One region of the Dysosmobacter acutus genome, then DNA from elsewhere that is predicted to be linked to it. Evidence: predicted binding sites of a transcription regulator. Region 1 holds the regulator's gene; the other holds the start of a gene.

Region 1 (11,119 bases):
CGCCAGCAGCGCGGTCATCACGATTTTTCTTGTCTTGTTCTCTTCCATTGCAGCGCTCATTCCTTTCCCTGCCCCGGCGTTTAATCGGGGCTGGATCATTTTGGTATGGCTATTTTAGCCCAGATGTGGTATGATTGAAATGCCCACTTTGCAAATATTTTATAAGGTCAGATAAGGAGGCGCGGCAGATGCTGACATATGACATGGACAGCCGGGGGACGGAGACGCTGCAAAACCATCTCTACCGCTGCATCCGGGAGGACATCCGCAGCCGGCGCCTCTCCCCCGACCAGCGGCTGCCCTCCAAGCGCGGCCTGGCCCGCCACCTGCACATCAGCGTCATCACGGTGGAAAACGCCTACGCCCAGCTCTCGTCGGAGGGCTGGATCTACGCCATGCCCCGGAAGGGCTTTTTTGTCTCCCGGGTGGAGCATCCGCCGGAGGACCCCCACTCCTCCCCGCCCGGCGTTGCACCTCAGCCGGCGGCGGAATACCGGCTGGACCTGGGCCGGGGCCGGGTGGATCCCTCCCGCTTCCCCTTTGCCACCTGGTCCCGGCTGATGCGCCAGGTGCTCTCGGAGCAGGACAAAAAGCTGCTTCTCCCCATTCCCAGCCAGGGCGTGGAGGAGCTGCGCGGCGCCATCGCCGCCTACCTTCGCAGCTTCCGGGGCATGGAGGTCTCACCGGAGCAGATCATCGTGGGCGCCGGTACGGAATACCTCTATCAGATGATCACCCTCCTGCTGGGCAGGGACCGCCGCTTTGCCGTGGAGGACCCGGGCTACTCCAAGCCGGAGCGCATCTACCGCAGCAACGGCGTGGACTGCGTCAGCGTGCCCCTGGACGAATGGGGGATGAGCGTCTCAGACCTGAGCCGCTCCGGAGCGCAGGTGGCTCATGTCTCCCCGTCCCACCATTACCCCACCGGCATCTCCATGCCCATCGGACGCCGCCAGGAGCTGCTGCGCTGGGCCGGCGCGGAGCGCTACATCCTGGAGGACGACTACGACAGCGAGTTCCGCTTCACCGGCCGCCCTGTCCAGACTCTCCAGAGCATTGACCGCCAGGGCAGGGTGATCTACCTGAATACCTTTTCCCAGACCATCGCCCCCTCCATGCGCATCAGCTACATGGTGCTGCCCCCCCTGCTGGTGGAGCGCTACCGTCGGGAGTTAGGGTTTTACGCCTGTACCGTGCCCAGTTTTGAACAGTTCGCCCTGGCCAAATTCATCGCCGGCGGATATTTTGAAAAGCACCTGAACAGGATGCGCCTCTTTTACCGCACCCGGCGGGAGCAGGTCCTCTCCGCCTTCCGCTCCAGCCCCTTTGCCCACCGGATCACTCTGACGGAGCGGGGCGCCGGGCTCCACTTCCTGCTCAAGCTCCAGACCGGGCGCAGCGACGGGGAGCTGCGCCGCAGGGCCCTGGCCCTTGGTATCCATCTGAGCTTTCTCTCGGAGTACACCCGCCGGGGCGGCTTTGAGCACACACTGGTGATCAACTACGGCGGCGTGGAGCGCCCGGAGGAGGCGGTATCGGCACTGGCGGAGGTCTTTGAGGAGTGAAAAAAGAGATGCGGAAGCGTTCCGCATCTCTTTTTTATCACTTTGCTTACGGCAGCTCCAGATAGTCTCCGCTCTCCAGCGCCGTCCCCTCCATTACCAGCGTCACCTCATCGGAGACCGCGGCCACGCGCTCTCTCAGCGCCGCCGCCTCTTCCGCGGGAGCCGCAACGTAAATCCTGTCCACTATGGCCGCGGCGTCGCTCAGGGTCTGCCCCGACGCCTGGTCAGACCCGGTGGAGACGGTCTGGGCGCTCAGCTCCACAGAGAGCTTTACGTCATACTCCTTCAGCGCATCCGCCATGCCCTGGAGAAAGAATCTCAGGTTCACGGACTGCTCCGCCGGCCCGTACTCGATCTTGTTCAGCTTTCCCTCGGTGGGATAGCTAAAGTCCGTCAGGAGAATTTCGTCAAAGCCCAGAGCAGCGCACTCCCGGGCGATCTCATAGAGATAGGTCCGGGCGCCCTCCTTGCCGGGGTCCAGCCACTGGGTGTTGTTCCCGTCGTAAAAAATATATCCGCCCGTGTTCTTCAGCCCCGCGCCGTCCATGTTGGCATTGGCATAGAGGCTGTCGTGAAAGCAGGAGAGCCTGGCGATGCCGTAGAACTCCTTGCCGCCCAAAAGCCCCTCCAGAGCGGTCATGGCCTGTTCATTGCCCTTTACGGCGCCGGAGGAGACGGCCGCCTCCACCTTGGAGTCGTACAGCAGCTGTCCGCCCGTGGCCTTCATGGTCACCGCAAAGGCATTCCGGCCGCCCGCACTGAGTGCCGAGACAGCCTGGGTCCAATCGCCTTCCAAAATCCCGTCGGACAGCTGGAGAATATGGAGCTCCTCCACGTCTTTGCTCTCAGGTTCGGAGATGATGATCTGCAGATCCTCGTCGCCATCCGGCGGCAGGACAGAAGAACCGGCCGGCTTCATCCAGGGAAGCTCCAGCCGCATGGCGCCGCTGTCGTCATAGACGATGTACTTTTGGAGGAATAAAAAGGTGCAGGCCGCCAGAAGGATCAGCGTCAGGAGGATACCCAGCGCAATTTTCCAGCGGGGCACCCGTCCCCGGTAACTGCTGTAGCCCTTCGGACCTGCCATAGAATCTCTCCTTTATTCCCCGATGGCGTCCAGTTCCGCTACGCGGCGGGCATGGCGCCCTCCTTCAAATTCCGTGGTCAAAAAGACCTCCACCATCCGCTCGGCCAGATTCCGCCCGGTGAAGCCCGCGCCGATGGCCAGCATGTTGGCGTTGTTGTGGCGGCGGGTCATCTCCGCCTCCAGTGAGTCGGCGCAGTGGGCGCAGCGGATGCCCTTTACCTTGTTGGCGGCAATGGAGATTCCGATGCCGGTGGTGCAGATGACAATGCCCAGTTCGCACTGTCCGGAGGCCACCGCCCGGGCGGCCGCCTCGCCGTAGATGGGGTAGTCGCAGCTCTCGGTGGAGTAGCAGCCGAAATCCTCATAGTCGTAGCCCCATTTTTTCAGCAGCTCCGCGATGTGGCACTTGAGCTCATAGCCGCCGTGGTCAGAACCTAACGCGATCTTCATGTCGGTTTCTCCTTTATTTCTTACACAATGGTTCGTTTTTCCCATTTTATCCGCTTTTTCGGCAATTTGCAAGCAGGATGTTTTTACAGGTCATGCCACTGGGGCCTTCTGCGGGAATAGCAGCAAAAGCGGGTGAACCCGCACGCCTTCAGCAGCTCCTGATTTTGGCGGAGGGCGCAGCCCACATATTCCGGCGTGTGGGCGTCGCTGCCAAGGGTGATGCGCTCGCCCCCCAGACGGCGGTACATCCGCAGCCACTTCTCACCTGGCAGAGGCTCGTTTCCCCGGTTGGTATTCAGCTCAATCCCGCAGCCGTTGGCAATCAGCGCCTGGAAAATAGCCTCCAGGCGCTCTTCAAAGCCGTCAAAGTTCATGTGCATGCCGTGCTTTTCATTGAGATACCGCAGCGGCAGCGTCAGATGGCCCAGCACGTCGAATTGGCCCCACCGGGCCAGCAGCAGCACCTGGTCCAGGTAGTCCCCGATGGCCAGCCGGGCCTCCTCTTCGCTTTCGCAGTCAAAGTAATAAAGGCTCCTCCGGCCGTAGGCCCCGGACAGGGCATGGATGGAACCGATGACAAAATCCAACTCCGGCGACTGGGACATGATCCGCTCCGCCGCGGCAAAATCCGCGTTGGCGCCCCCCAGTTCCGCGCCCAACTTCAAAACAATGGGCTGGCCCTCCATCTCCCGGCGCGCCGCTTCAAAGGAGTCCTCCAGGGCGGACCAGTCGCAGCTGGGCCTGATCTCCCCAATGGGCGCTGTCTCTATGTGATCGGTAAAACACATCTCCTGCACTCCGGCGGCCGCTGCCGCCCTGGCCATATCGGCCATGGAGAAGCGGGCGTCCGGGGAGCACAGGGAATGGGTGTGATAATCTGCAAGGTACATGCCGTTCCTTTCCCGCGTATCCTTCACGCCTGCCCCGCCGCGATCCGCCCTTTCGGGGGAGGGGTCCGGGGGATGCGTTTTCCTGAAGGCCGCGAAAAGACTGGTTCTCTATTTCTTGAACTTCTTGAAGAAGTTCCGGCGCTGTTCGTAGTTGTTCTCCCCAAGGGTGTCGGCAAACTTTTTCAGCGCCTCCTTCTGCTCCCGGTTCAGGTTGCGGGGCGTTTCGATATACACGGTTACGTATTGGTCGCCCCGGCCACGGCCGTTGAGGGAGGGGATGCCCTTGCCCTTCAGCCGGAAGGTGGTGCCGCTCTGAGTTCCCTCGGGCAGGTCGTATTTTACCTTGCCGTCGATGGTGGGAATCTCCAGCTCCGCGCCCATGACCGCCTGGGCAAAGGTGATGGGCGCCTCGCACAGCACGGAGGTCCCCTCCCGGCGGAAGATGGCGTGGGGCTTTACGGTGATGGTGATCAACAGATCGCCGCTGGGGCCGCCGTTTCGGCCCGCGTCGCCCTGACCCCGGATGGAGATGGTCTGGCCGTTGTCGATGCCGGCCGGGATGGTGGCCTCAATGGTCCGGCGCTTGCGCACCATGCCGCTGCCGTGGCACTCCTGACAGGGCTGGTGGATGATCTTGCCCGTGCCGCCGCACTTGGAACAGGGCGACGTGCTGGCAAAGACGCCCATGGGCGTCTGGCGCCGGGTCTGGACCGAGCCGGTGCCGTGGCACTCCGGGCACACCTCCGGCGTGGAGCCCTCGGCGCAGCCGTTGCCGCGGCAGGTGGGGCAGGCCTCCATCCGCTCCGCCGTCACCGCCTTCTGACAGCCAAAGGCCGCCTCTTCAAAGGTAATGGCAACGGACATGCGGATGCTGTCGCCCCGCTGGGGCGCGTTGGGGTTGGTCCGGCGGGCGCCGCCGAACCCTCCGCCGAAAAAGCTGCCGAAGAGATCGCCCAAGTCTCCGAAATCGAATCCCGCGCCGCCATAGCCTCCGCCGCCGGCCCCGAAGTTGGGGTCCACACCGGCGTGGCCGTATTGGTCATACCGACTCTTCTTCTCCGGGTCGGACAGGATTTCGTAAGCCTCATTGATCTCCTTGAACCGAGTCTCCGCCGCCTTGTCCCCAGGGTTCAGGTCGGGGTGGTTCTCCTTGGCTAACTTTCTATATGCCTTTTTGATCTCGGCATCAGAGGCGCCGCGGCCCACGCCCAGCACCTCGTAATAATCTCGTTTTTGTTCTGCCATTTGTCACGCAAGGTCTGCCGCGCGGCCGCTCACACGGAAGCCGCCGCCCGCCTCCCCGCTCCTCCTCTCTGTCCCGGTTCCGCCGCGCTGGGCTTTGGACCGGGAATATACAGGGGATTATGCGGAGCCGCTGACGCGGCTCCGCATAATACATTACTTGTTCTTGTCGTCCTCATCCACGACCTTGTAGTCCGCGTCGTAATACTGACCGCCCTGCGCGCCCGCGCTGGCGTCCTCGCCGCCCGGCTGCGCCCCGGCCGCGCCCTGGGGATTGGCCTGCTGGTACAGCTTCTCGCTGACCGCATAGAAGGTCTGGGTCAGCTCTTCGGTGGCGGCCTTGATGGCGGGGATGTCCGTGCCCTTCAGGGCCTCCTTCAGCTTGTCGATACCCGACTGGACCTTGGCCTTCTCATCGGCGGGGATCTTGTCGCCCATTTCAGAGAGGGTCTTTTCGCTCTGGTAGACCATCTGGTCGGCCTGGTTGCGGGTCTCCACCTCTTCTTTCAGCTTGGCATCCTGAGCCGCGTACTGCTCCGCCTCCTTGACCGCCTTCTCAATGTCATCCTTGGACATGTTGGAGGAGGAGGTGATGGTGATGTGCTGCTCCTTGCCGGTGCCCAGGTCCTTGGCGGAGACGTTGACGATGCCGTTGGCGTCGATATCGAAGGTCACCTCGATCTGGGGCACGCCGCGGCGGGCCGGGGCGATGCCGTCCAGGTGGAAGCGTCCTAAGGATTTGTTGGCCGCGGCCATCTCCCGCTCGCCCTGGAGTACGTTGACCTCCACGGAGGTCTGGTTGTCGGCGGCGGTGGAGAAAATCTGGCTCTTCTTCACGGGGATGGTGGTGTTGCGGTCAATGAGCTTGGTGAACACACCGCCCATGGTTTCAATGCCAAGAGACAGCGGCGTGACGTCCAGCAGCAGCAGGCCCTTCACATCGCCGGTCAGCACGCCGGCCTGGAGGGCGGCGCCCATGGCCACGCACTCATCGGGGTTGATGCCCTTGAAGGGCTCGGAACCGGTGAATTTCTTCACGGCATCCTGCACGGCGGGGATACGGCTGGAGCCGCCCACCAGCAGGACCTTGGAAAGGTCGGCGGGCTTAAGGCCGGCGTCGGACATGGCCTGGCGCACGGGTCCCATGGTGGCGTCCACCAGATGGGCGGTGAGCTCGTTGAACTTGGCCCGGCTCAGCGTCACATCCAGGTGCTTGGGGCCGGTGGCATCGGCGGTGATATAGGGCAGGTTGATATTGGAGGTGGTGACGCCGGAGAGCTCGATCTTGGCCTTCTCGGCGGCCTCCTTCAGGCGCTGCATGGCCACCTTGTCGGTGGAGAGGTCCACCCCGTCGGTGCGCTTGAACTCGCTGACCAGATACTTCATGACGCACTCGTCGAAGTCGTCGCCGCCCAGGCGGTTGTTGCCGGCGGTGGCCAGCACCTCGATGACGCCGTCGTCAATCTCAAGGATGGAGACGTCGAAGGTACCGCCGCCCAAGTCGTAGACCATGATCTTCTGTGCGGACTCCTTGTCCACGCCGTAGGCCAGGGCCGCGGCGGTAGGCTCGTTGATGATGCGCTTGACCTCAAGTCCGGCGATCTTGCCGGCGTCCTTGGTGGCCTGACGCTGGGAGTCGGTGAAATAGGCGGGGACAGTGATGACTGCCTCGGTCACCGGGCTTCCAAGATAGGCCTCCGCGTCAGCCTTCAGCTTCTGCAGGATCATGGCGCTGATCTCCTGGGGGGTGTAGGACTTGCTGTCCACGGTGACTTTATAGTCGCTGCCCATCTCCCTCTTGATGGAGGCGATGGTGCGGTCGGGGTTGGTGATGGCCTGGCGCTTTGCCACCTGGCCCACCATGCGCTCTCCGGTCTTGGAAAACGCCACCACGGACGGCGTGGTGCGGTTGCCCTCAGCGTTGGCGATGACGACGGCCTCGCCGCCCTCCATCACCGCCACGCAGGAATTGGTTGTACCTAAGTCGATGCCGATTACTTTAGACATAGCTGGTTCCTCCTATTTGAATCATATATATTATTCATTTTTCTATTTCAAACTGCCTTTTGAAGGCGGCGGTTAACAAATTCAGTTGGCCACCCGCACCGTGGCAAAGCGGAGCACCCTATCTCCAAGCATGAAGCCGGCCTGGAACACGTCCGCCACCACGTTTTCACCCAGGGACTCGTCGTCGATGTGCATGACCGCGTTGTGCCTGGCCGGGTCAAAGGGCTGGCCCAGGGCCTCGATCTCCGTGACGCCCATGGCCTCCAGGATTCCCTTAAACTGGGCAAAAATCATCTCCATGCCCTTTTTGTGGGGAGAGTCGCTCTGGTCATCGGTCTTCAGTGCCCGCTCCAGATTGTCGTACACGGCCAGGAATTTTTCAATGGTGTCGCCCTTGGCGTCCTGATAGATGGTTTCCTTTTCCCGGGCGGTCCGCTTTCGGTAGTTGTCATACTCGGCGGCCAGCCGTGTGTACTGGTCCTTGGCGGCCTCCAGCTGCTTGGCGGCCAGCTCCATCTGCTCCATCTGTTCCCGGGTCAGGGTGTATTTCTTCTCCTTGCTCTTTTTGGGCTTTGCGGCTTTGGCCTCCTCCTTGGGCTCCTGCGTCTCCTGGCCGCCCTCTTTGCTCTCGGGAGATACCGGCTCCTCCGGCGTCTGGTTCTTGTTCTCTTCACTCATGAGATTTATCCTCCGGTAATTCGTTTTTGCCAAACATCCGGCTCAAGCCGTCGGCAAAACAGCTCAGCCGCGCCGCCACCGTGGCGTAATCCATCCGGGTGGGCCCCACCACGCCGATCAGGCCCCGCATGTTGTCGCCGATGTCATAACTGGCCACCACCACGCTGGTGTCCTGAAGCGCCTCGCTGACATTTTCCGGGCCAATGAGAATTTTCATAGGATCGTCCTCATCCGGCCCCGGCAGGTTTTCCTTGTCCTCCGAGAGGAAGCTCATCAGCTGGTGGGCCTTGTCTGCGTCCCGGAACTCCGGCAGCTTCAGAATCTGGCTGGCGCCTAAAGTCTTGACTTCCTTGCGCACCGCGTCCTCCAGAACACGGGTGGCGTAGGCCACAATCTGGCTCAGCAGCAGGAAAAGCGGCGGCGGCACCTGGTCGGAATCATCCATCAGCCGGCGGTTCATCTCCTCCGGCGAGGCACCGGTAAATCGCTTGTTCAAAAGGTTGACCAGCACCGGCAGCTGATCGCCGCCCACCTTCAGCTGCATGCGCAGCAACTGGGACTTCACCCGGTCGTCGTTGGTCATCAGCACCAGGATGCAGTTGGAATCATCCACGCTCAAAAGGTCGAACCGGCGCACCCGGATCTGGCCTTTGCCGGTGGTGGCCACATAGGCCGGATACCCCTCAAAGGAGGAGACCACCTGGCCCGCCTGGGCGATCACCCGGTCCAGCTCCTCCATCTTGATCTGGAGGGCCTGGTTGATGCGCCGGGTCTCCTGCATGGAGAGGCGGTGCTGCTCCATCAGCTCATTGACGTAAATCCGGTAGCCCCGGGGGGTGGGAATCCGGCCGGCGGAGGTGTGGGGCTGCTCCAGATAGCCTGACTCCACCAGGTCTGAAAGCTCATTGCGGATGGTGGCGGAGCTGACCCGCCCCTCCATCTGGGCCGCAATGGCCTTGGAGCCAACCGGCTCGGCGGAGGCCACATAGTCCTCCACCACGATCTTCAGTATTTGCTTTTTCCGGTCGCTTAACTCCACGGCACTTCCTTCTCTTGCATCAAATTGAATTAGCACTCCATCTTCCTGAGTGCTAAAGTTAATTTACCACCACTTCCCGTCCTTGTCAATGCATGGATATAAACAAATTGTAAACAAAAAACAAGGAAAGCGTGAACATTGCAAAACTGGAAAATAACCCCTTCTTTTGGCCCGCCGGCCAAGGTTTCAGTGGCAATAGCTAAGCGGTTGTGCTACGATAAAGATACCACTCTCCCGCAGGGGGAGCACTTTGATTGAAGGGGGGAACTTCCATGAAACTTGTGGATCTCAACTGCGATCTGGGGGAAAGTTTCGGCGCCTACACCATCGGCGCCGACGAAGAGGTCTTAGGCTGTGTCTCCTCCGCCAACATCGCCTGCGGCTTTCACGCCGGGGACCCGCTGGTGATGGCGCGCACCGTCGCCCTGGCGGGGGAGAGGGGAACGGCCGTGGGCGCCCACCCCGGCTTTCCGGACCTGATGGGCTTTGGCCGGCGGAACATGTCCCTCACGCCCGACGAGGCGGAGGCCTGCGTGGTCTACCAGATCGGCGCCCTCTTGGCATTTGCGCGGCGAGCCGGCCTGCGATTGCAGCACGTAAAGCCCCACGGGGCCCTCTACAACATGGCGGCAAAGGACAACTCCCTGGCGGACGCCATTGCCCGGGCGGTCTCTTCCGTGGACAATGAGCTGATTCTGCTGGGCCAGGGGTGCCTTCTTGACGCGGCCCGCAGGGCGGGTCTCCGGTCCGCCAGCGAGGTCTTTGCCGACCGGGCCTATCAGCGTGACGGCACCCTGGTGCCCCGGAGCCGGGAGGGTGCCGTCATCCACAGCCGGGACGCGGCCATTGCCCGGACCGTCCGCATGGTGGAGGAGGGGCGTGTCACCGCCGTCACCGGAGAGGACATCCCCATCCAGGCCGACTCCATCTGCATCCACGGGGACAGCCCCTCGGCGCTGGAGTTTGCCCGCTCCATCCGCTCCGCTCTGGAGAGCCGGGGCGTGACGGTCGCCCCGCTGAGCCGGGTGGTCTTTTAAGGAGGCGGCGGATGGAACGGTTTTTGCCCGCAGGCGACAGCGCCGTCACCGTGGAGTTGGGCGGCGCCATCTCTTCCAAGGTCAACGCCCGGGTTCGTTCGCTCCAGGCGGCCGTTGAGAGCGCCGGCATTCCCGGCATCCGGGAGACGGTGCCCGCCTACTGCTCCCTCACCGTCCACTACGATCCCTGCCAAATTCTCTTCGGCCCGCTGGTGGCGCGTCTGCGGGAGCTGACCGCCGCCCTGGACGCGGCGGCGGCCACGCCGTACGTGGTGGTGGAGCTGCCGGTGCTCTACGGCGGGGAATTCGGGCCGGACCTTGGCGCCGTGGCCCGGTTCGCCGGAAAGTCGGAGCAGGAGGTCATCGCCCTCCACAGCGAGGTGGAGTATCTCATCTACATGCTGGGCTTCACCCCGGGCTTCCCCTACTTAGGAGGCCTGAACCCGGCCATCGCCGCGCCCAGGCTGGAGACGCCCCGGCTGCGCATTCCGGCCGGCAGCGTGGGCATTGCCGGGAGCCAGACCGGCGTCTACCCCGTGGCCTCCCCCGGCGGATGGCAGCTGATCGGACGCACTCCGGTCTCCCTCTATGATCCCGCCCGGCCGGAGCCCATTTTGCTCCGGGCCGGAGAGTACGTCAAATTCCGGCCCATTGACGGGGAAACCTATCGCAGCATCGCCGCCCAGGGTGCGTCCTATGTCTGCCGCCGCTCCATTTGTGAGGAGGTGGGGCTGTGAGCATCCGTGTGGAACAGGGCGGCCTTTTGACCACGGTGCAGGACATGGGCCGCACCGGCTATCAGCAGTACGGCATGTCCGTTGCCGGCGTGCTGGACCAAAGGGCCGCGGCTTTGGCCAATTTTTTGGTGGGCAACGTGGAAAATGAGGCCGTGCTGGAGGTCTCCCTCCTTGGGCCCCGGCTGCTCTTCACCCAGGACAACTGCATCGCCCTCACCGGCGGCGACCTGGGCGCGGAACTGGACGGCGCGCCGGTGCCCCTGTACGCGGCTGTGGCGGCGAGGAAAGGTCAGATTCTTTCCTTTACCGGTCCCAAAAGCGGCTGTCGGGCCTATCTGGCCTTTGCCGGCGGGCTGGACATCCCGATAGTCATGGGCAGCCGCTCCA
Region 2 (11,119 bases), 110 kb from region 1:
GGCCAAAGCTCTTAAGAAGAGCGGCCGCGGCCGGGAAGAGGCGTTCCTGCCGCCAATGGGTGTCTGTGGCATAGTAGTCCTCCAGGCTCAGCACCTCGAAGAGGTCCACATACTCCCCCCAATCGCCTAATGATTCCAACATCCGCTCCGCCAGCCGTTCGTAGTCCAGTCCCGGACGGCCCTCCCCGGCGTAGTATCCCTTGTCGGGAATCACCGCCCAGCGGAGGTTGGTTCCTTTCAAAAAGTCCTCATATACACCGGCCAGACGGTCCGCGGCATATCCCACCTGCTTTTCATCCAGGGGATATTCCATCTTGCAGATCACATTTCCTGCCTGATAATAGCCTCCGTTATCCAGCCGCCCCATCACCTTGGTGGAAAACCAGCCCTTTGCCGTCCGCAGCTCCCGGCGCAGGATCATCTGGTCGGCAAAATACGTTTCAAGATCCTCTCCATAATCCCTGCTCCAGGAAAATTCCGGGAGGGTCTGGAGTTTGCGCCGCTCCTCCCGGGAGCTCTCCTGATCCGGCAGCAAAAGCCCCGCAAGGGAAAAGACAAGGACCATCAGCCCCAAAAGAGACGCGGTCAGAATTTGTTTCAGCTTGTCCATCTCTTCTCCTCCCTACAGTGTAAACCAAGCCCCCGGGACGCCTTCGGCCAAAAAGCCTGTCACCAGCGCCAGCAGCGCGGCGGCGGCGATCGGCTCCGCCAGAGCCATCCACTTTTGTCCGGAGATCCTTTGATGGATGCGCCCCGGCACAGGCGTGGCGCCCAGGGCGGCCGCGATCAGCAGCACGGCGGCGCTTCTCAATTGGTAAAAGCCTTCCTCACCGGTCAGGGGTATGCCGCCCCAGCCCACCAGAGCGCCCAAGTCCCCAAGCGCTCCCGCAGGGCCGTTCCCCATCAGCACCACGGAGCCCACCGCGCACAGCGCGATCACCCAGATTCTGCCCAGCGGACCGTGAAGCGCTCCCAAGCGCTTTTCCGCCATCAGGGCCGCGCACCAAAGCACGCCCCAGAGAAGCCCGTTCCATCCCGGCTGGAGCCACAGCCCCAACAGGATCACCGCGGCCTCTCCGGGCAGCACGCCGCGCAGCAGGCCGTTCACAGACATCATCCACCGGTCCTGGAATTCCAGCGGGGAGGAGGCTGTCAGAGGATAGCGGAAGTTTTCCGGCATCCGAAGCCCAAAGAGCTGCCCAAGCCCGGAAGAAATATCCGCCCAGCCGGAGAGAAAATGGTAGCTCCCCAGCGTCACCGCTCCGGCATATAACCAAGCGTGAAGCACGCTGGCCTCTCCTGATGCGTGAAAGGCAATCTCCCACAGCGGCCCGGCCAAAATCACCTGCTTTCCCAAACCGCACACCGCTTTTCTGGCCCCGCCGGCGGCCGTTTCCCAGGAGCGGAGCGGCGCCTCACCGGGCAGACGCGCCACCACGCCCCCCGCCAGAGCCGGGAAAAAGCTGGTCAGGGCCGCAAAGGAAAGAATGCTCTCCACCGGTTCTGCCCGACCCCGGAACACGTCTGCTTCCGCCCCGATCAGTGCCAGCGTGTAGACGGAGAGCCCTATCGGCGCGCTCCACTGGGGCGGCGGCGCGTTCAGCGCCTGTGCAAAAAAGCCGCCATAGCGCAGGGCCAGCAGCGCAAGGAGATGGGCGGCGGCAAAACACGTTAGCAGCGCCCTCCCCTTTGCCGTGCCTCTATTTTGACGGAGCGCAACGCACCCCCTCCATCCCAAAAGGATGTTTACCAACAGCAGGAGCAGGGAGGACGGGCCGCCAAAGGCGCAAAACAAAGCGTTGGCCCCGGCCAGCACGGCGCCGCGCCACCGCCTGGGGGTCAGATAAGAGGCAAGCAGTGTCAGGGGTAAAAAGGCGTACAGGAAAATGAGAGACGAAAGCTGCATACCGGTCGGTTCCTTTCACTCAGAAAAAACAGCCCCTCCCAAGGAAGAGGCTGCTTTCATATGGTTCTTACAGGGCGTCGAAGTTGGCGGCAATGGCGTCAGCCGTAGCCGTGTCGGACATCACCAGCAGCACCAGGTTCCCGCTGGTCTTGACAATGGTCTTTTCCGCCTCCACGCAAATCCACTTACGGGGATCTGCGTTGTCCTTCACCTGTTTGGCGATTCCCTCCGCGTCGGAGCCGTCCGGCAGCCGCATCAGCACCACGGAGTGGGCAATGGAGCCGATCATGGCGTCGGCGCTGACCGCTGTGGCGCCCCTGGGCTGGTCGATGAAGAGCATGTAGGGGAAGCTGTCGCCGGCCAGCTCGCTGATGCTGTAATTGGGGGTCTCCACTCCATCCAGAATGGTGCCCATCAGGTCGCTGAGGCTCTCTTCAGAAGAGGAGGAGCTGCCGGAGGACGATGAGCCGGAGGAAGCGCCGCCATCGGGCTTGGACGCGCTGCCAGAGGAAGAACTGCCGCCGGAGGGCTTAGAGCTGCTGCTTCCTCCGCCGGAGGGCTTGGAGGTGTTACCGCCGGAGGGCTTGGAGGCCGGTGGATTCACCGGCTTTGCATCTCCGGCAGGGTCCGTGGCCGGGGAATTGTCCACATCTCCCGCATCCTCACCGGCTGGAAGGTTCTCCGGCGCATCGGAGGAATCGCTCCCTCCATCCTCCACATCGATTACGCCGCCGGAGACCGGCAGGTCGCTGGACGAGGAGGACCCCTCGCCGGAGGAGGAGCCGGAAGATCCGGAGGAGCTGTTGTCGCTGCCGCAGGCGGCCAGAGAGAGCATCAGGCTCAGGCTCAGCAGCAGGGCAAAGAGTTTTTTCATGTCGTTGATTTCCTTTCTTTCTTGTTACTGCTCCCTTAGACGCAACGAATGGAAAAAAGTTTCCTCAAAAAGCGGCAGGCGGGTCTCCCCGCCTGCCGTGCAGAAGCCGGTCTTCTTTACTTGTCGGATTCCATGAGAGCCTTGGCGGAGGCGGCAAGCCCTGCCAGGCCCTGAATCTCAGAGGGGATGATGATCTTGGTGGCCTGCCCGTCCGCCACCTTCTGGAATGCCTCCAGGGCCTTAATCTTGATGACCTGGTCGTTGGGATTCGCCTCGTTCATCAGTTTGATGGAAGCGGCCAGAGCCTCCTGTACCAGTTTGATGGCCTGGGCCTCGCCGTCGGCCTTCATAATGGCGGCCTGCTTGGCGGCGTCGGCCCGCAAAATGGCGGACTCCTTCTCACCTTCGGCCACAAGGATCTGGCTGGCCTTCTGGCCCTCGGCCTGGAGGATGGATTCACGGCGCTCGCGCTCCGCCTTCATCTGCTTCTCCATGGCGTTCTGGATCTCCTTGGGCGGGATGATGTTCTTCAGCTCCACCCGGTTGACCTTGATGCCCCAGGGGTCGGTGGCCTCGTCCAAAATGGCGCGCATCCGGGAGTTGATGATGTCGCGGCTTGTCAGGGACTGATCCAGCTCCATGTCGCCGATGATGTTTCGCAGCGTGGTGGCCGTCAGGTTCTCAATGGCGTTCATGGGATGCTCCACGCCGTACGTATAAAGCTTGGGATCGGTGATCTGGAAATAGATCACCGTGTCGATCTGCATGGTGACGTTGTCCTTGGTGATCACAGGCTGGGGCGCGAAGTCCGCCACCTGCTCCTTCAGGGATACCTTCTTTGCAATGCGCATAATAAAGGGGACCTTAAAATGCATACCCACGTTCCACACGCTGTGGAAAGCGCCCAGGCGCTCCACCACATACGCCCGGGACTGCTGCACAATATGGATGTTGGTGATGATGAGCAGCACGATCAGCAGTACCAGCACCAATACGGGAATCCAGCCCAAACCATTCATTTGACTACCTCCAATTTTTCACTTAATTTTACGAAGAGCCGGACGCCCTCCATTTTCACAATCTGAACCTGCTCGCCGGCGGGGATCACTGTGCCGTCCACGCTGCGGGCGGTCCAGGTCTTGCCGTCCACATAGACGGCGCCGGTTGCGTTGTCGTTGTTGATCTCCTCTGTTACCTTGCCATGCTCGCCGATGACCCGGTCCAGATTGGTGGGCACGGCTTTGCCGCGGGCGTATTTTTTCACCAGCGGCCGGGTCACCGCCAGCGCTATGGCGGAGACCGCCACAAAGAGGATAATCTGTACAAGTTCACTGGCTCCGGCGATGGCCGCGATCAGCGCCGCCAGGGACCCGGCCACAAACCAAATGGAGACCAGCCCTGCCGTCACCGCTTCCACCACCGCGAATACCACGATGGCGATGAGCCAGACGATCGTCATTACAGGGATCATGTGTTTCTCCTTTCTTTTAACACTTTTGCCTATAGACGCAGTATACCATATCTTTTGTTTCATTTCCACCGGATTCTTTTTAAGAAATTGTTATCATTTTCCCGCTTCTTCAATTTGCACTTTCCCCTCCCTTTTGTTATACTGTTTCTGGAAATTACTCCGGATGCTGTTCCATGCATATTCAACAGCCGTTTCAATTTGAATGCGCCGCGCCGGCTGAACGCGCGGCGGCATATCAGAGACACTCCATACGCCGCTGGTGGAGTCTTATTTTTTCTGCACAGCGGCAGAATGGAGCATTTTATGACAATGACGCTGACCGTCCCCTGCCTCTTCGGCCTGGAGAGTCTGGTGGCCGACGAGATGAAACGCCTAAGCCTTCGGGAGGTCCGTGCGGAAAACGGCCGGGTTCACTGCCTGGGCTCGGAGGCCGACATTCCCCGGCTGAACCTGAACCTGCGCTGCGGCGCCCGGGTGCTGATGGAGCTTGGCTCCTTCCCCGCCGCCACCTTTGACCAGCTTTTTGAGGGCGTCCGCGCCCTGCCCTGGGAGGACTACATCCCCCGGGATGGCGAGTTCCCCGTCAAGGGCTACACTCTGAACTCCATCCTCCACTCAGTTCCGGCCTGCCAGGCCATTGTGAAGAAGGCCTCCGCCAAACGGCTGGGGCAGTCTTACGGCGTGGAGACGCTGCCGGAGACCGGCAGCCGCTACCAGATTCAGTTCTCCATCATCAAGGACGTGGCCACGCTGTATCTGGACACCTCCGGAGACGGTCTTTACAAGCGGGGCTATCGGGCCCGGAACATGGGCGCGCCGCTGCGGGAGACGCTGGCCGCCGCCCTGGTGACGCTGTCCCGCTACCGGAGCCGCGACCCCTTCTGCGACCCCTTCTGCGGCTCCGGCACCATTCCCATCGAGGCCGCCCTCATTGCCAAAAACAGGGCGCCGGGCCTGGACCGCAGCTTTTCCGCCCAGCGGTGGAAAACCCTGCCCTCCCGTCTCTGGACCGACGCGGCCCAGGAGGCCATGGACCGGGAGTTCCACGGCGCCTATGACATCTGGGGCGGCGATATCGACCCGGCGGCGGTGGAGCTTGCCCGGCACAACGCGGAGCTTGCCGGGGTGGACGACTGCGTCCGCTTTGAGGTGGCCGACGCCGCCGCGTTCCGCCGTGACAGCGAGTACGGCCAGCTGGTCACCAATCCCCCCTATGGCGAGCGGCTCATGGAGCGCTCGGAAGCGGAAGCCCTTTACAGGATGTTTGGCAAGGCGCTGCTGACCCTGCCTCCCAAGTGGCGGGTGGTGGTGCTCTCCTCCCACACGGAGTTTGAGCGTTCCTTCGGCCGTCCGGCGTTGAAAAAGCGCAAGCTATACAACGGGATGATCAAGTGTGACGCCTTCTTCTACGGGGGAAAATAACTACCATATGTAATTTCTGGTCGAATTTTTACGAACCGTATTGGATTTTGACCGGAAGGAGGACCTATGAAGCACATCTTTATCATCAACCCCAGCGCCGGTAAGCGCAGCCAGGCCAGCCGCATTCTGGCCATGGCGGAGAAGCTGCGTCAAAAGCACGGCCTGGACTGCGCCTGTATGCTGACCCAAAGCCCCGGCCATGCCACGGAGCTGGCCCGCAAGGCGGCGGAGAGCGGGGAACCCATCCGCCTTTACGCCTGCGGCGGCGACGGCACCATCTTTGAAGTGGCCAATGGCGCCGCCGGCTTTGAGCATGTGGCCGTAACCTGTATCCCCGTGGGCACGGGAAACGATTTTTTGAAAAACTTCGGCGCTGACATGCCCCGCTTTGCCGATGCTGAAAACCTGTGGGACGGCGACGTCTTCCCCCTGGACCTCATCGAGTGCAACGGCAGGTACTGCACCACCATCGCCTGCTCCGGCATCGACGCCCGGGTGGCGGAGGATGTGCATACATACGGCGACCATCCGCTGCTCAGCGGCCGGGGCAGCTACCTTGCCTCCGTGGCCGTCAACTTTCTCTTCAAGGGCATCGGCCAGCGCTGGACCGTCACCGTGGACGGGGAGGAGGTGACCGACGAGTTCGCCCTGGTGGCTACCTGCAACGGCCGGTACTACGGCGGCGGCTCCACGCCCGTGCCCGAGGCCCGGATGGACGACGGCGTGCTGGAGACCATCCTGGTCAAAAAAGTGAGCCGCCCCACCTTTGCCCGATTTTTCCGCCCCTACTCCGACGGTCAGTACGCCCGCTTCCCTGACCTGGCCCGGGTGGTCCGGGCCAAAGAGGTCCGCATCCACTCCGACGCCGGGGAGATCGTCACCTGCCTGGACGGCGAATGCTTCCGCTCCCACGACGTGACGGTGCGCCTGGCCGGCAAGCGGCTCAACTTTTTTGGCCCCAGGGGCTGCGACTGCAACAAAACCGCCCGCTGACAGGTCTATTCACAAATTCTTTACAGAATTTCTCCCGCTACCCCCTTTACAAATGGAAAACAATGTACTATGATAGCAGCGTTAGCACTCAGGAGGCAAGAGTGCTAACGCTGGTTCCGTTCATTCAAAAATTATATAATACAATAAGGAGGCAATTTTCATGAAACTCACCCCGCTTGCAGACCGCGTCATTTTGAAGATGGTAGAGGCCGAGGAGACCACCAAGGGCGGCATTATCCTCACCGGCTCCGCCAAGGAGAAGCCTTCCGTTGCCGAGGTCATTTCCGTGGGCCCCGGCGGCGTGGTGGACGGCAAGACCATCACCATGACCGTCAAGGCCGGAGATAAGGTCATCACCGATAAGTACGCCGGCACCAAGGTCACCCTGGAGGACGTGGAGTACGTGGTGGTTCGTCAGGGCGACATCCTGGCCATCGTGGAATAATCCGCTGTTGTCATCCAGAGTCCGCCGGGACGCTCTTTCGGGTTCGGCGGCAAAGCAGAGATCAAAAAAACAAACTCTTCTATTTTGGAGGTAATAAATTATGTCTAAGCTGATTAAGCGCGGTGAGGATGCCCGCAAGGCGCTGGAGACCGGCGTCAACACCCTTGCCGATACCGTAAAGGTCACCCTGGGCCCCAAGGGCCGCAACGTGGTCCTGGGCAAGAAGTTCGGCTCTCCCCTGATCACCAACGACGGCGTCACCATCGCCAAGGAGATCGAGCTGGAGGATCCGTTTGAGAACATGGGCGCCCAGCTGGTGAAGGAAGTTTCCACCAAGACCAACGATGTGGCCGGCGACGGCACCACCACCGCCACGCTGCTGGCCCAGGCCATGATTCACGAGGGCCTGAAGAACCTGGCCGCCGGCGCCAACCCCATTGTGCTGAAAAAGGGCATGTCCAAGGCTGTTGAGGCCGCAGTGGCCGAGGTCAAGAATCTGGCCAAGACCGTGGACGGCACCAAGGACATCGCCCGCGTGGGCGCCGTCTCCTCCGGCGACGACGAGATCGGCAAGCTGATCGCAGAGGCCATGGAGAAGGTCAGCGCCGACGGCGTCATCACCATCGAGGAGTCCAAGACCGCCGAGACCTACAGCGAGGTCGTGGAAGGCATGCAGTTCGACCGCGGCTATATCACCCCCTATATGGTCACCGACACCGAGAAGATGGAGGCCAACTTAGACGACGCCTATATTCTGATCACCGATAAGAAGATCTCCGTCATCGCCGACATCCTGCCCATCCTGGAGCAGCTGGTCCAGGCCGGCAAGAAGCTGCTGATCATCGCCGAGGATGTGGAGGGCGAGGCCCTCAGCACCCTGATTGTCAACCGTCTGCGCGGCACGCTGAATGTGGTGTGCGTCAAGGCCCCCGGCTTCGGCGACCGCCGTCAGGAGATGCTGCAGGATATCGCCACCCTCACTGGCGGCACCGTCATCAGCGAGAAGGTGGGCCTGGAGCTGAAGGAAGCCACTGTTGACATGCTGGGCCGCGCCCGTCAGGTCAAGGTCACCAAGGAGACCACCACCATTGTGGACGGCTCCGGCGACTCCCAGGCCATTAAGGACCGCGTGGGCCAGATCCGCAGCCAGATCTCCGTCACCACCTCCGACTACGACCGTGAGAAGCTCCAGGAGCGCCTGGCCAAGCTGGCCGGCGGCGTGGCCGTCATCAAGGTCGGCGCAGCCACCGAGACTGAGATGAAGGAGAAGAAGCTCCGCATCGAGGATGCGCTGAACGCCACCCGCGCCGCTGTGGAAGAGGGCGTGGTTGCCGGCGGCGGCACCATCTTTGTCAACGTCATCTCCGCCGTGGAAGCCCTGCTGAACAGCGTAGAGGGCGATGAGAAGACCGGCGTGCGCCTGATCGCCAAGGCTCTGGAGGCCCCCATCCGTCAGATCGCCGCCAATGCCGGCCTGGACGGCTCCGTCATCCTCGAGAAGGTCCGCGAGTCCGGCAAGAAGGGCTACGGCTTCGACGCCTATAAGGAAGAGTATTGCGACATGGTCGCCAGCGGCATCATCGATCCCGCCAAGGTGGCCCGCTGCGCTCTTGAGAACGCCGCTTCCGTCTCCGCCATGGTCCTGACCACCGAGTCTCTTGTGGCCGACAAGCCCGAGCCTCCCGCACCCGCCGCGGCTCCCGGCATGGGCGACATGGGCGGGATGTATTAAGAGACCGCTACCAATCAGCAAGCCCTTGATTGATAAAAACACCGCTGTCCGCAATTGCGGACAGCGGTGTTTTTTTGATTCGCCGATACAAAAAAACTGCCATGTGCAATGTACTTGCCATGGCGGTCCTACTTGAATTCAACAATATCGTTGGGAGTACAGCCGATGATCCCGCGGAGTTCCTCCAGCGTAACCATCGTGATGTTCTTTCCCTTTTTCAGTGGTTCAGGCGTCTTGTTGTCAATCCCGCTTTGAGCAGCTGGTATTGCGATATCTGCACCCCCGCCATGGTCTCCCACATTGGTTTGCAGTCAAACACCGCAATCACCCCTCCAAATTATTTCTCAAGCTCTATCTTGCCATGCTCTGCCTCGTATTCTGCAATAAATTTTAGCATTAACTGGATGATCTGGGCATTTGCGGAGCGGCCATGAAAGCCGCAGGCATAACGGAACTTTGCAAGAATATCGCCATCAACCCGCAGGCCAAAATGTTTCTCATTGACCTTCTTATTTTCCATAGTAGAACCTCCAAAACAGAGTTGCCATGACTCTATTTTAGACTTTTGTGTTGTTCCCAAACCAAAACAGAGTTATTATAGAGTTATAATAACTCTGTAAGTTGAGGTGAGGAGGCAATACGCATGGATAAGAGAAGTGTGACATGCTGTTTCACCGGACACCGGGACATTCCAAGAGATCAGTTTAAAACGATAACTGTCAGAACAGAACTCACAATCAGAAAATTGATAATCGTCTCGGGTGTGCAGTACTTTGGCGTCGGCGGCGCGCTTGGCTTTGACACGCTTGCTGCCCAGATATTATTCCGCCTGCGGGAAACCGATTTCCCGTATATTAAAGTGATCCTTGTATACCCATTCGAAGATTTTACAAGTCGCTGGACGGACGATCAAAAAGATACCTATGCGAGGATGCTGAGTAAATACGATAAGTGCGTCTGTATCTCTCCTGTGTCTTCCAAGGAGGCTTATCTGGCCCGGGACAGGCGCCTTGTGGATGAATCGTCCCACTGCGTCGCATACTGCACAAGGAATACCGGAGGAACGGCTTATACCCTCCGGTATGCAGCCAATAAAGGCGGCGTCAGCATCCATAATGTGGCATCAGATGGTGCATTTTGTTGAGGCATTGTGCTTGTTGCCTCACCCAAGTTTCAAGTGTCTTGTGCTGCTATTTGGAGGCTGTGAGCACAAGGTACAGGCTGTTTACAGAATATTCAGGCCGATGTCCGGGGGTGACATCCCTTGCATTTTCCAATTACATACGATAGAATGATCTCACACCATCACTACTTAATTTGAGGATTTCAATATGTCTGACAACCGCTTAGAGTTTGATGAGGTCATCCTGCGCATCTGCAGCTATACCAACATCGACAACCGCAATCACCGGGAATATATCCCCGGTGTGCGCCTGCTGCCGCGGGAAATGCACACACTGGAGAAAATCATCTGCCATCCCGGGATCAACACCACAAAGCTGGCCCAGATCACGGGCATCCCGAAGGGTACCATCTCCAAAATGACAAGGGATTTTGAAGTTCGGGGGCTGATCGACTGCTTTAAAGACGAGTCCAACCGCAAGGAGGTCTACTACCGGGGCACAGAGACCGGCTTGGAGGTATTCGAGGCCCACATCGAGTTTCACCGGGTCATCGGCCGGGAGTTTTACTCCTACTTTGACGCGCTTTCTGACTCTTCCAAAGAAGCTGTTTTGGATGTGCTCCACCGCTATGCCGACTATATGGAGGATCTTTGCAGTCAGCATGTCCAGTCCCTTGACTCCCTCTGATTTCATACGAAAGAGTCCGTTTTCCGATCCAAGGGCGGGCTCTTTTTTATGCAGTCTGTTTTTGTTTAAATTGTCTATAACTTTCCGAAATTTCCAGAAGGTATATAGAAATATTCAACAGACAGTTGACTTTTCTTTAAAATAGGAGTATTTTTGTTTTGTTGGAAACAAAACAAAAAGCTGGATGGAACGATCAGGAGGAACGAATATGCTTGAAAAATGCGCTCCATTTGATGTCATTGTCATCGGAAGCGGCGGCGGCGGTCTGCGCGCGGCAATCAGCGCCGCAGAGGGCGGCGCAAACACGTTGATTGTGGCCAAGGGAAAGATCAACCGCAGCGGCTCCACGCTGCTGGCAGGAGCAAACCTGAGCGCGGACATCGCCTGCGACGGCCGCAGCCTCCACGAGATGGGGCTGAGTGACTGGAACCAGGACGATTCAAAAGAGAAGTTTTTTGCGGACGT

What was found. The regulator HrcA, encoded in region 1, represses chaperone genes, less so after heat shock. The targets are predictions, from matches to a motif close to TGTTAGCACTCNNNNNNNNNGAGTGCTAACA.
Region 2: the regulator HrcA is predicted to act here: its motif matches at 6,746-6,776, upstream of KQI82_RS03715 (co-chaperone GroES).

The regions. Positions count from the first base shown of each region.
Region 1 is NZ_JAHLQN010000001.1:672,137-683,255, reverse strand. It holds gene KQI82_RS03170 (ECF transporter S component) at 1-48, opposite strand, end outside; gene pdxR (MocR-like pyridoxine biosynthesis transcription factor PdxR) at 189-1,565, shown strand; gene KQI82_RS03160 (putative glycoside hydrolase) at 1,612-2,652, opposite strand; gene rpiB (ribose 5-phosphate isomerase B) at 2,665-3,102, opposite strand; gene KQI82_RS03150 (histidinol-phosphatase HisJ family protein) at 3,186-4,019, opposite strand; gene dnaJ (molecular chaperone DnaJ) at 4,101-5,237, opposite strand; gene dnaK (molecular chaperone DnaK) at 5,391-7,241, opposite strand; gene KQI82_RS03135 (nucleotide exchange factor GrpE) at 7,323-7,919, opposite strand; gene hrcA (heat-inducible transcriptional repressor HrcA) at 7,912-8,958, opposite strand; gene KQI82_RS03125 (LamB/YcsF family protein) at 9,231-9,995, shown strand; gene pxpB (5-oxoprolinase subunit PxpB) at 10,007-10,732, shown strand; gene KQI82_RS03115 (5-oxoprolinase subunit C family protein) at 10,729-11,119, shown strand, end outside.
Region 2 is NZ_JAHLQN010000001.1:786,111-797,229, reverse strand. It holds gene KQI82_RS03750 (DHHW family protein) at 1-610, opposite strand, end outside; gene KQI82_RS03745 (MBOAT family O-acyltransferase) at 623-1,906, opposite strand; gene KQI82_RS03740 (hypothetical protein) at 1,974-2,780, opposite strand; gene KQI82_RS03735 (SPFH domain-containing protein) at 2,897-3,799, opposite strand; gene KQI82_RS03730 (NfeD family protein) at 3,796-4,251, opposite strand; gene KQI82_RS03725 (THUMP domain-containing class I SAM-dependent RNA methyltransferase) at 4,561-5,673, shown strand; gene KQI82_RS03720 (diacylglycerol/lipid kinase family protein) at 5,740-6,666, shown strand; gene KQI82_RS03715 (co-chaperone GroES) at 6,827-7,111, shown strand; gene groL (chaperonin GroEL) at 7,212-8,843, shown strand; gene KQI82_RS03705 (hypothetical protein) at 9,181-9,363, opposite strand; gene KQI82_RS03700 (SLOG family protein) at 9,487-9,987, shown strand; gene KQI82_RS03695 (MarR family winged helix-turn-helix transcriptional regulator) at 10,175-10,654, shown strand; gene KQI82_RS03690 (FAD-dependent oxidoreductase) at 10,863-11,119, shown strand, end outside.